DNA from 2 places in the Streptomyces sp. NPDC005494 genome. Region 1 is predicted to be linked to the other one. Evidence: riboswitches for the same ligand, from Rfam matches in the RefSeq annotation. Region 1 holds a riboswitch; the other holds the start of a gene.
The links. A riboswitch is a leader RNA that binds a small molecule or an ion and turns the genes downstream of it on or off. The one in region 1 is predicted to bind glycine.
Positions count from the first base shown of each region.

Region 2: it holds a riboswitch for glycine, as region 1 does, so the genes downstream of both, gcvT (glycine cleavage system aminomethyltransferase GcvT) here and gcvP (aminomethyl-transferring glycine dehydrogenase) in region 1, are expected to answer to the same signal.

Region 1 is NZ_JBIAJR010000021.1:31,226-35,583, reverse strand. It holds gene ACFYQ6_RS34495 (DNA polymerase IV) at 1-1,217, shown strand, start outside; gene ACFYQ6_RS34490 (PRC-barrel domain-containing protein) at 1,139-1,510, opposite strand; glycine riboswitch at 1,644-1,739, shown strand; gene gcvP (aminomethyl-transferring glycine dehydrogenase) at 1,933-4,358, shown strand, end outside.
Region 2 is NZ_JBIAJR010000003.1:753,805-758,162, reverse strand. It holds gene ACFYQ6_RS13340 (enhanced serine sensitivity protein SseB) at 1-768, opposite strand, end outside; gene ACFYQ6_RS13335 (AAA family ATPase) at 994-1,683, opposite strand; glycine riboswitch at 1,857-1,954, shown strand; gene gcvT (glycine cleavage system aminomethyltransferase GcvT) at 2,120-3,247, shown strand; gene gcvH (glycine cleavage system protein GcvH) at 3,338-3,715, shown strand; gene glyA (serine hydroxymethyltransferase) at 3,734-4,358, shown strand, end outside.

The DNA.
Region 1 (4,358 bases):
TCGCCCTCTACCGGTCGGTCAGCGACCAGGTGATGGAGCTGCTCGGGAGGCTGTCACCGCTCGTCGAGCCCCTCAGCCTGGACGAGGCGTTCGTGGACCTGGAGGCAGGCGGGGTGGCGGACGACTCCGCGTCCGCCCGTGCCATCGGCCAGCAACTGCGCACCGTGATCAGGGCCGTCACCGGGCTCAGCGGCTCCGTCGGGCTCGCCGGGTCCAAGATGCTGGCCAAGATCGCCTCGGAGGAGGCGAAGCCGGACGGCCTGCTGCTCATCGAACCGGGAACCGAGCGGGAGCTCCTCGCACCCATGTCCGTGCGCACGCTCCCCGGGGTAGGGCCCGCCACCGGCGACCACCTCCGCCGCGCCGGCATGACCGTGGTCGACGACCTCGCACAGGCGGGCGAGGCGGAGCTCGTGCGCCTGCTGGGCAAGGCGCACGGCGTGGCCTTGCACCGGATGGCTCAGGGCCACGACGACCGGCCCGTCGTCGCGGAACGGGACGCCAAGTCCGTCTCGGTCGAGGACACCTTCGACGTGGACCTGCACGACCGTGTGCGCGTCAGGAACGAGGTGGAGCGGCTGGCGGAGCGGTGCGTGGGACGACTGAGGGGCGCGGGGCGCTCGGGGCGCACCGTCGTCCTCAAGGTGCGCCGCTACGACTTCTCCACGCTCACACGGTCCGAGACCCTGCGAGGCCCCACGGACGACCCCACGGTCGTCAAGGAGGCCGCCGCGAGGCTTCTGGAGGGCGTCGACACCACCGGGGGAGTGCGGCTGCTCGGGGTCGGCGTCACGGGACTGGCGGACTTCACGCAGGAGGACCTCTTCGCCCAGGCCGCGGAGGCGGAGCACATCGCCGAGGAAGCAGCGGCCGATGCCACCCCCGACGCGCGGCCCGTCCCGGCGGCGGAGACGGTCAAGGAGAGCGCCGAAGAGCCTGCTGTCCGGCGCTGGTCCGCCGGACACGACGTCCGGCACGAGATCCACGGCCACGGATGGGTCCAGGGCAGCGGCGTGGGACGGGTGACGGTGCGGTTCGAGGAACCGTGGTCGCCGCCCGGCCGCGTGCGGACGTTCCGCATCGACGATCCGCAGCTGGAGCCGGTGGATCCCCTGCCCCTGGTGCGGGAGGCGCCGGACTACTCCTCCTGGCCGGCCAGCCTGCCGAAGTCCCGGTCCGGGACCGGCCCGGCCGACGGGGCGGAGTCCAGCCCGTAATGGCGGTAGAGCTGCAGTTCCTGTTCGGGCGAGAGGTGGCGGCCGACCCCGAAGTCGGGCGCGTCCTTGATCAGGGCCCGGTCGAAGGGAATCAGCAGCGCGCCGTCGACGAACTCGCTCGGCTCCAGCGGGACGAACGCGTCCCTGGTGAAGAGACCGGTGCGCACGGCGGCCCACTCCGGTACTCCGGTGGCGTCGTCGAGATACACCTCGTCCACCGTCCCGATCTTGGCACCTTGACGGTCGAAGGCCTTGCGGCCGATCAGGCTGCGCGGATCGATGTCGGTCTGCACGGTGCCTCCCACTGGTCACAACTGCATCAGGGTGGTCGCAAGCGCTCCACAGGCTCTACGAAAGGCCAGATCCGGGGCATCGGCCACTCGAGACGGCCCTCTCCTGCCCCGCTGGTAGTCTGGAACCGGCTGCTGACCCCGTGCGGGAGAGTCCTCCGGAGCGATCCGGAGGCGCCGAAGGAGCAACTCCTCCCCGGAATCTCTCAGGCCCCCGTACCGCACGGACGAGGTCACTCTGGAAAGCAGGGCGGAATCCGTGCGGCACGCGCCGTGGCGGGCGCCGCCCTCACCGACGGTGAAAGCCGGCACGCCCCAGGGCGCGCCGGTGAAGCTCTCAGGTCGAGATGACAGATGGGGAGGCCGTACGGGCAGCCACGCCGTGGCGCCCCTCGCAGGTCGTGGCAGACCAGGAGGCCTCCATCATGACCCCCCGTCGCACTCCGCTCTCCCAGCTGGAGCAGGGCATCCCCTTCGAGCAGCGCCACATCGGGCCCGATGCCGAGGCTCAGGCGAAGATGCTCGCCCAGGTCGGTTACGGCTCCCTCGACGAGCTGACCGCCGCCGCCGTGCCCGACGTGATCAGGAGCGCCGAGGCGCTGAACCTCCCGGAGGCGCGGACCGAGGCGGAGGTCCTGGCCGAGCTGCGCAGCCTCGCCGACCGTAACCAGGTGCTGACCCCGATGATCGGGCTCGGCTACTACGGCACGTTCACGCCGCCGGTGATCCTGCGCAACGTCATGGAGAACCCCGCCTGGTACACGGCCTACACCCCGTACCAGCCCGAGATCTCCCAGGGGCGGCTCGAGGCACTCCTGAACTTCCAGACCATGGTCGCCGACCTCACCGGTCTGCCGACCTCGGGAGCCTCGCTTCTCGACGAGGGCACGGCAGCGGCCGAGGCCATGGCCCTGGCACGGCGTGTCGGCAAGGTGAAGAACGGTGTCTTCCTGGTCGACGCCGACACGCTGCCGCAGACCGTAGCCGTGATCGAGACCCGCGCCGAGCCGACCGGGGTCGAGGTCGTCGTCGCCGATCTCACCGACGGCATCCCGGCCGAGGTCGCCGAGCGCGGAGTCTTCGGCGTGCTGCTCCAGTACCCCGGCGCCTCGGGCGCGGTCCGCGACATCAAGCCCGTCATCGAGCAGGCGCACGAACTGGGCGCGATCGTGTCCGTCGCCGCCGACCTCCTGGCCCTGACGCTGCTCACCTCGCCCGGCGAGCTGGGCGCGGACATCGCCGTGGGCACCACGCAGCGCTTCGGCGTCCCGATGGGCTTCGGCGGACCGCACGCCGGTTTCATGGCGGTGCGCGAGAAGTTCGCCCGCAGCCTGCCCGGCCGCCTCGTCGGCGTCTCCGTCGACGCGGACGGCAACAAGGCCTACCGCCTGGCACTGCAGACCCGCGAGCAGCACATCCGGCGCGAGAAGGCCACCAGCAACATCTGCACCGCCCAGGTGCTGCTCGCCGTCATGGCCGGGATGTACGCCGTCTACCACGGGCCGGACGGGCTGCGGACCATCGCACGGCGCACGCACCGCTTCGCCGCCATCCTGGCCGAAGGGCTGCGCTCCTCGGGTCTCGACGTCGTGCACGGCGCCTACTTCGACACCCTCACCGTCCGCGTGCCGGGCGGCGCGGCCGACGTGGTCGCCGGGGCGCGGGAGCGCGGGGTCAACCTCCGGCTGGTCGACGCCGACCACGTCTCCGTGGCCTGCGACGAGACCACGACCCGCGCGTGTGTCGCCGCCGTCTGGGCCGCTTTCGGCGCCGACGGTGACATCGAGGCGCTGGACGCCGGGACGGCCGACGCGCTGCCCGACGGGCTGCTGCGGACCGACGCCGTCCTCACCCACCCGGTCTTCCACCAGCACCGCTCCGAGACGGCGATGCTGCGCTACCTGCGCCGGCTCGCCGACCGTGACTACGCGCTGGACCGCGGCATGATCCCGCTCGGCTCCTGCACCATGAAGCTCAACGCCACCGCCGAGATGGAGTCGATCACCTGGCCCGAGTTCGGCGCGCTGCACCCCTTCGCCCCCGCCGAGCAGGCGCAGGGCTTCCTCACCCTCATCCGGGAGCTGGAGGAGCGCCTCGCCGAGGTCACCGGCTACGACGCCGTCTCGATCCAGCCCAACGCGGGCTCGCAGGGTGAGTTCGCCGGTCTTCTGGCCGTGCGCGCCTACCACCGGGCCAACGGGGACCACGCCCGTACGGTCTGCCTGATCCCGTCCTCCGCGCACGGCACCAACGCGGCGAGCGCCGTGATGGCCGGCATGAAGGTCGTCGTCGTGAAGACCGCCGAGGACGGGGAGGTCGACATAGAGGACCTCCGGGCCAAGATCGCGCAGCACCGCGACGAGCTCGCCGTCCTGATGATCACCTACCCCTCCACGCACGGTGTCTTCGAGGAGCACGTCGCCGACATCTGCGGTGAGGTGCACGACGCGGGCGGCCAGGTGTACGTGGACGGCGCCAACCTCAACGCCCTCGTCGGCCTCGCGAAGCCGGGTCACTTCGGCGGCGACGTCTCCCACCTCAACCTGCACAAGACCTTCTGCATCCCGCACGGCGGCGGTGGCCCGGGTGTGGGCCCGGTCGGCGTGCGCGCGCACCTGGCGCCCTACCTTCCCAACCACCCGCTCCAGCCCGCCGCGGGACCGGAGACCGGTGTCGGCCCGATCTCGGCCGCGCCGTGGGGCTCGGCCGGCATCCTGCCCATCTCGTGGGCGTACGTACGCCTGATGGGGGGCGAAGGTCTCAAGCGTGCGACGCAGGTCGCCGTGCTCGCGGCCAACTACATCGCCAAGCGCCTGGAACCGCACTTCCCGATCCTGTACAACGGCCCGGC
Region 2 (4,358 bases), on a different contig from region 1:
GTGGCCCTCGCGCCGGTAGAACGGGCGTACCTTTTCCAGCATCCAGTCGCCCACCGGGTCCTGCGCCACGTCCAGCAGGACGAGATTGACCGGCCAGGGCACCTGTATCCGGCCCAGCGCGCGGCCGAGCGCCTCCATCGGGGCGCTCTGCCCCGCGCCCTCCCAGGTGGCGAACTCGACGCCGACGAACAGGACGGGGCTGTCGCCCTCGATGCTGGCCAGCGCCCTGCGCGCCGTGCTCACCACGCCGGTGTCCTGGAACTCCGCGGACACCGCGGCGAGGAAGTCGACCGGGTCCTCCTTCCAGTCCGGCTCGTACAACCGCACCCGGCCGCCGCTCGCGGGGCCGTCCAGCGGTGTGCGCCCGGCCCGGCAGAGCTCGGCCACGGCGGACGGGGGAAGAGGCACGCCGACCGCGCCGCCCGGATTCACCGCGATGCCGAGCTGCGGCGGCAGCCCGCGGGCGAACTCGCGCGCGGGCGCGACGGTGAAGGAGAGGTGGGAGCCGACGCACTGGAGGAACTGCCCCTCCGAACTGAACACGGGGACGAACGCGGCGCCGCCGATGTCGACCGTCGGCAGGTCGAGGTCGGGGCTGTCCGGGCCGCCGCCGTTGGGGAGGGGTACCCAGATCTGGCTGCGGCCGAGCACCTCGATCAGCCGGCCGGCCGCTCCGGGGACGCCGAGCGAGGCGGTGAGCACTTCTTCGAGCTCGTTGGCCGGCCATCCCTGCGACGGATGGGGCGGCGCCTGGGCCGGAATGTCCACGGTGTCTGAGTCCTTTTCTCGCCATGCGGTGCGGCAGAAACCTTAGACCGGCTCACGCCTCGCCCGCAGTGCCGCAGGCCGGAGCCCCGTCCGGCTCCCGCGTACCGTCCAGATTGCGGACAGGTGGCCGGACTGCCGCGAACTGTGCGTATGCGAACGGTGACGCCGGGGGCTCTCACCCGCCGGCCCCCGGGACCCGCACCACGAATGTCCGGCCCGTCGTCCCTACTCCTGCCCCGAACGCGCCTCCGGGAACGAGATCCGCCCGATGGCCCCGGCCGTCTCCCGGTCGATCAGCACCGCCGACGCGCACCCCGGAGGGAGCAAGCCCTGCTCGGTGTCGCGCAGCAGCCTGCCCACCGCGCGGCGGTGACGGGCGAAGGCGTATCCGGAGACACCGCGCCCACGCTCCCGCTGGCCCTGCCGGGCCACCTGCGGGGTGACGTCGAGCAGCACGAGATGCAGGGTCCTGCCCCGGCGCCGGGCCTCACGCGCCAGCCAGCGCCGCACCCAGGCCTGCGTGCCGCAGTCGTGGACGACGACCGAGACGCCCGAGCGCAGGGCCCGCCACAGCCCCGCGTAGTGCGCCGCACGCACCAGCGGGCGGTAGAGCGCGTACGGGAGTAAGGCGGGCAGGGTGGCGGCCCAGCGGTCCCGGGTGTCCTGGGAGTCGATCGCGTGCCCCTGCACGGCCCGCCGGATCAACGTCGACTTCCCGCTGCCGGGCAGGCCCGAGACCACGACGACGTCACCCGCCGCGAAGTCCAGGACGGCCGGGCCGTGAGCGCCTCCGCCCCGCAGATCACGCACCACCGGAGCCGGCCCGCCCCCCAGCTCCCGGGCGGGTGCGCCCGGCTGCTGGGGCATCGCGCCGCGCGCCGCCCCCGCGGTCGCCGCGTAACGCTGCAACGTCATCGTCTTCCCCCTGCCGAGTCACCCACTGACCTGCCCAAGAAGTGTAAAGAAAAGGTAATGCGGCACAACCGCTTCCGGTCGCACGTGTCGTGACCCGCACCCGTGCGGACCTGAACGCCCCACTCTCCCGCAATGCGTGCGATGATGACCCCGCCAACTGCATACCGGCCGTTTGAATCCGCGCGGGAGAGTCCCGGACACCGTGTGCGCCGGGCGCCGAAGGAGCAAGTTCCTCCCTTGAATCTCTCAGGCCCCGTACCGCGTGGATGAGGCAGATCTGAAAAGCGGGCCGCTTCGCGGCTCCACCCAAGGTGCAAGCCGACCCTGAAGGGGATGCCCCCTCCAGGACCCTTTCAGGGGCTCTCGGCGAACCTCTCAGGTTCCGATGACAGATGGGGAGGGAAATCCCCTGTCGTCATGCCCTGGAGCCATGTCCATGAGCACTGCCCCGAGCGCCGCCCCCCGTCAGACCGCCCTCGACGCCCTGCACCGGTCCCTGGGTGCGACCATGACCGATTTCGCCGGCTGGGACATGCCGCTGCGGTACGCCAGCGAGCGCGACGAGCACAACGCCGTGCGCACCCGGGCCGGACTGTTCGACCTGTCGCACATGGGCGAGATCACCGTCACCGGTCCGCAGGCCGCGGCCTTCCTGAGCTACGCGCTGGTGGGCAACATCGCCACCGTCGGCGAGGGCCGGGCCCGCTACACGATGATCGTCGCGCAGGACGGCGGAATCCTGGACGACCTGATCGTCTACCGCCTGGCCGGCGACGAGTACATGGTGGTCGCCAACGCGGGCAACGCCCAGCTCGTCCTCGACACCCTCACCGAGCGCGTCGCCGGCTTCGACGCCGAGGTGCGGGACGACCGCGACGCCTACGCGCTGATCGCCGTCCAGGGCCCCGACTCCCCCGCCGTACTGAAGTCGGTCACGGACGCCGACCTGGACGGACTGAAGTACTACGCCGGGCTCCCCGGAACGGTCGCCGGTGTCCCCGCGCTCATCGCCCGCACCGGCTACACCGGCGAGGACGGCTTCGAGCTCTTCGTAGCCCCCGGCCACGCCGAGCAGCTGTGGAAGGCCCTGACGGAGGCCGGGACGCCGTACGGCCTGATCCCCTGCGGGCTCTCCTGCCGGGACACGCTGCGCCTGGAGGCGGGCATGCCGCTGTACGGGCACGAGCTGACCACCGCGCTGACGCCGTTCGACGCCGGCCTCGGCAGGGTCGTGAAGTTCGAGAAGGAGGGCGACTTCGTGGGGCGTGAGGCGCTGCTCGCAGCCGCCCGGCGCGCCGAGACCGCCCCGCCCCGCAAGCTCGTCGGCCTGGTCGCCGAGGGCCGCCGGGTACCGCGCGCCGGTTTCCAGGTCGTGGCCGGCGGGGAGGTCGTCGGCGAGGTCACCTCCGGGGCCCCGTCCCCGACCCTGGGCAAGCCGATCGCCATGGCGTACGTGGACGCCGCGCACGCCGCGCCCGGCACCGAGGGTGTCGCGGTCGACATCCGGGGCACGCACGAGCCCTACGAGGTCGTCGCGCTGCCGTTCTACCAGCGCCGTAAGTGACACCGCGCCCCGCGCACGTGACGCAGTCGTGTCTCACACCGTAAGACCACCGTTCATCAGCACTCCCCCGCGTACAGGAGAATTCAGGTCATGAGCAACCCCCAGCAGCTGCGGTACAGCAAGGAGCACGAGTGGCTGTCGGCCGTCGAGGACGGTGTGGCCACGGTCGGTATCACCGAGTACGCGGCCAACGCGCTCGGCGACGTCGTCTACGCCCAGCTCCCGGAGGTCGGTGACACGGTGACCGCGGGCGAGACCTGCGGTGAGCTGGAGTCGACCAAGTCGGTCAGCGACCTGTACTCGCCGGTGTCCGGCGAGGTGACCGCGGCGAACCAGGACGTCGTGGACGACCCGTCGCTGGTGAACTCCGCCCCCTTCGAGGGCGGCTGGCTGTTCAAGGTGCGCGTCGCGGAGGAGCCGAACGACCTTCTCTCCGCCGACGAGTACACCGCGTTCTCCGGCAACTGAGACCCAAGGGACCCACTGATGTCGCTTCTCAACTCCTCCCTCCACGAGCTGGACCCGGACGTCGCCGCCGCCGTCGACGCCGAGCTCCACCGCCAGCAGTCCACCCTCGAGATGATCGCCTCGGAGAACTTCGCTCCGGTCGCGGTCATGGAGGCTCAGGGCTCCGTCCTCACGAACAAGTACGCCGAGGGCTACCCCGGCCGCCGTTACTACGGTGGCTGCGAGCACGTCGACGTGGTCGAGCAGATCGCGATCGACCGCATCAAGGCGCTCTTCGGCGCCGAGGCCGCGAACGTCCAGCCGCACTCCGGTGCGCAGGCCAACGCCGCCGCGATGTTCGCGCTGCTGAAGCCGGGCGACACGATCATGGGTCTGAACCTGGCCCACGGCGGTCACCTGACCCACGGCATGAAGATCAACTTCTCCGGCAAGCTCTACAACGTGGTCCCGTACCACGTCGACGACACCGGCGTCGTGGACATGGCCGAGGTCGAGCGCCTCGCCAAGGAGTCGAAGCCGAAGCTCATCGTGGCCGGCTGGTCCGCCTACCCGCGCCAGCTGGACTTCGCCGCCTTCCGCCGCATCGCGGACGAGGTCGGCGCGTACCTGATGGTCGACATGGCGCACTTCGCGGGCCTGGTCG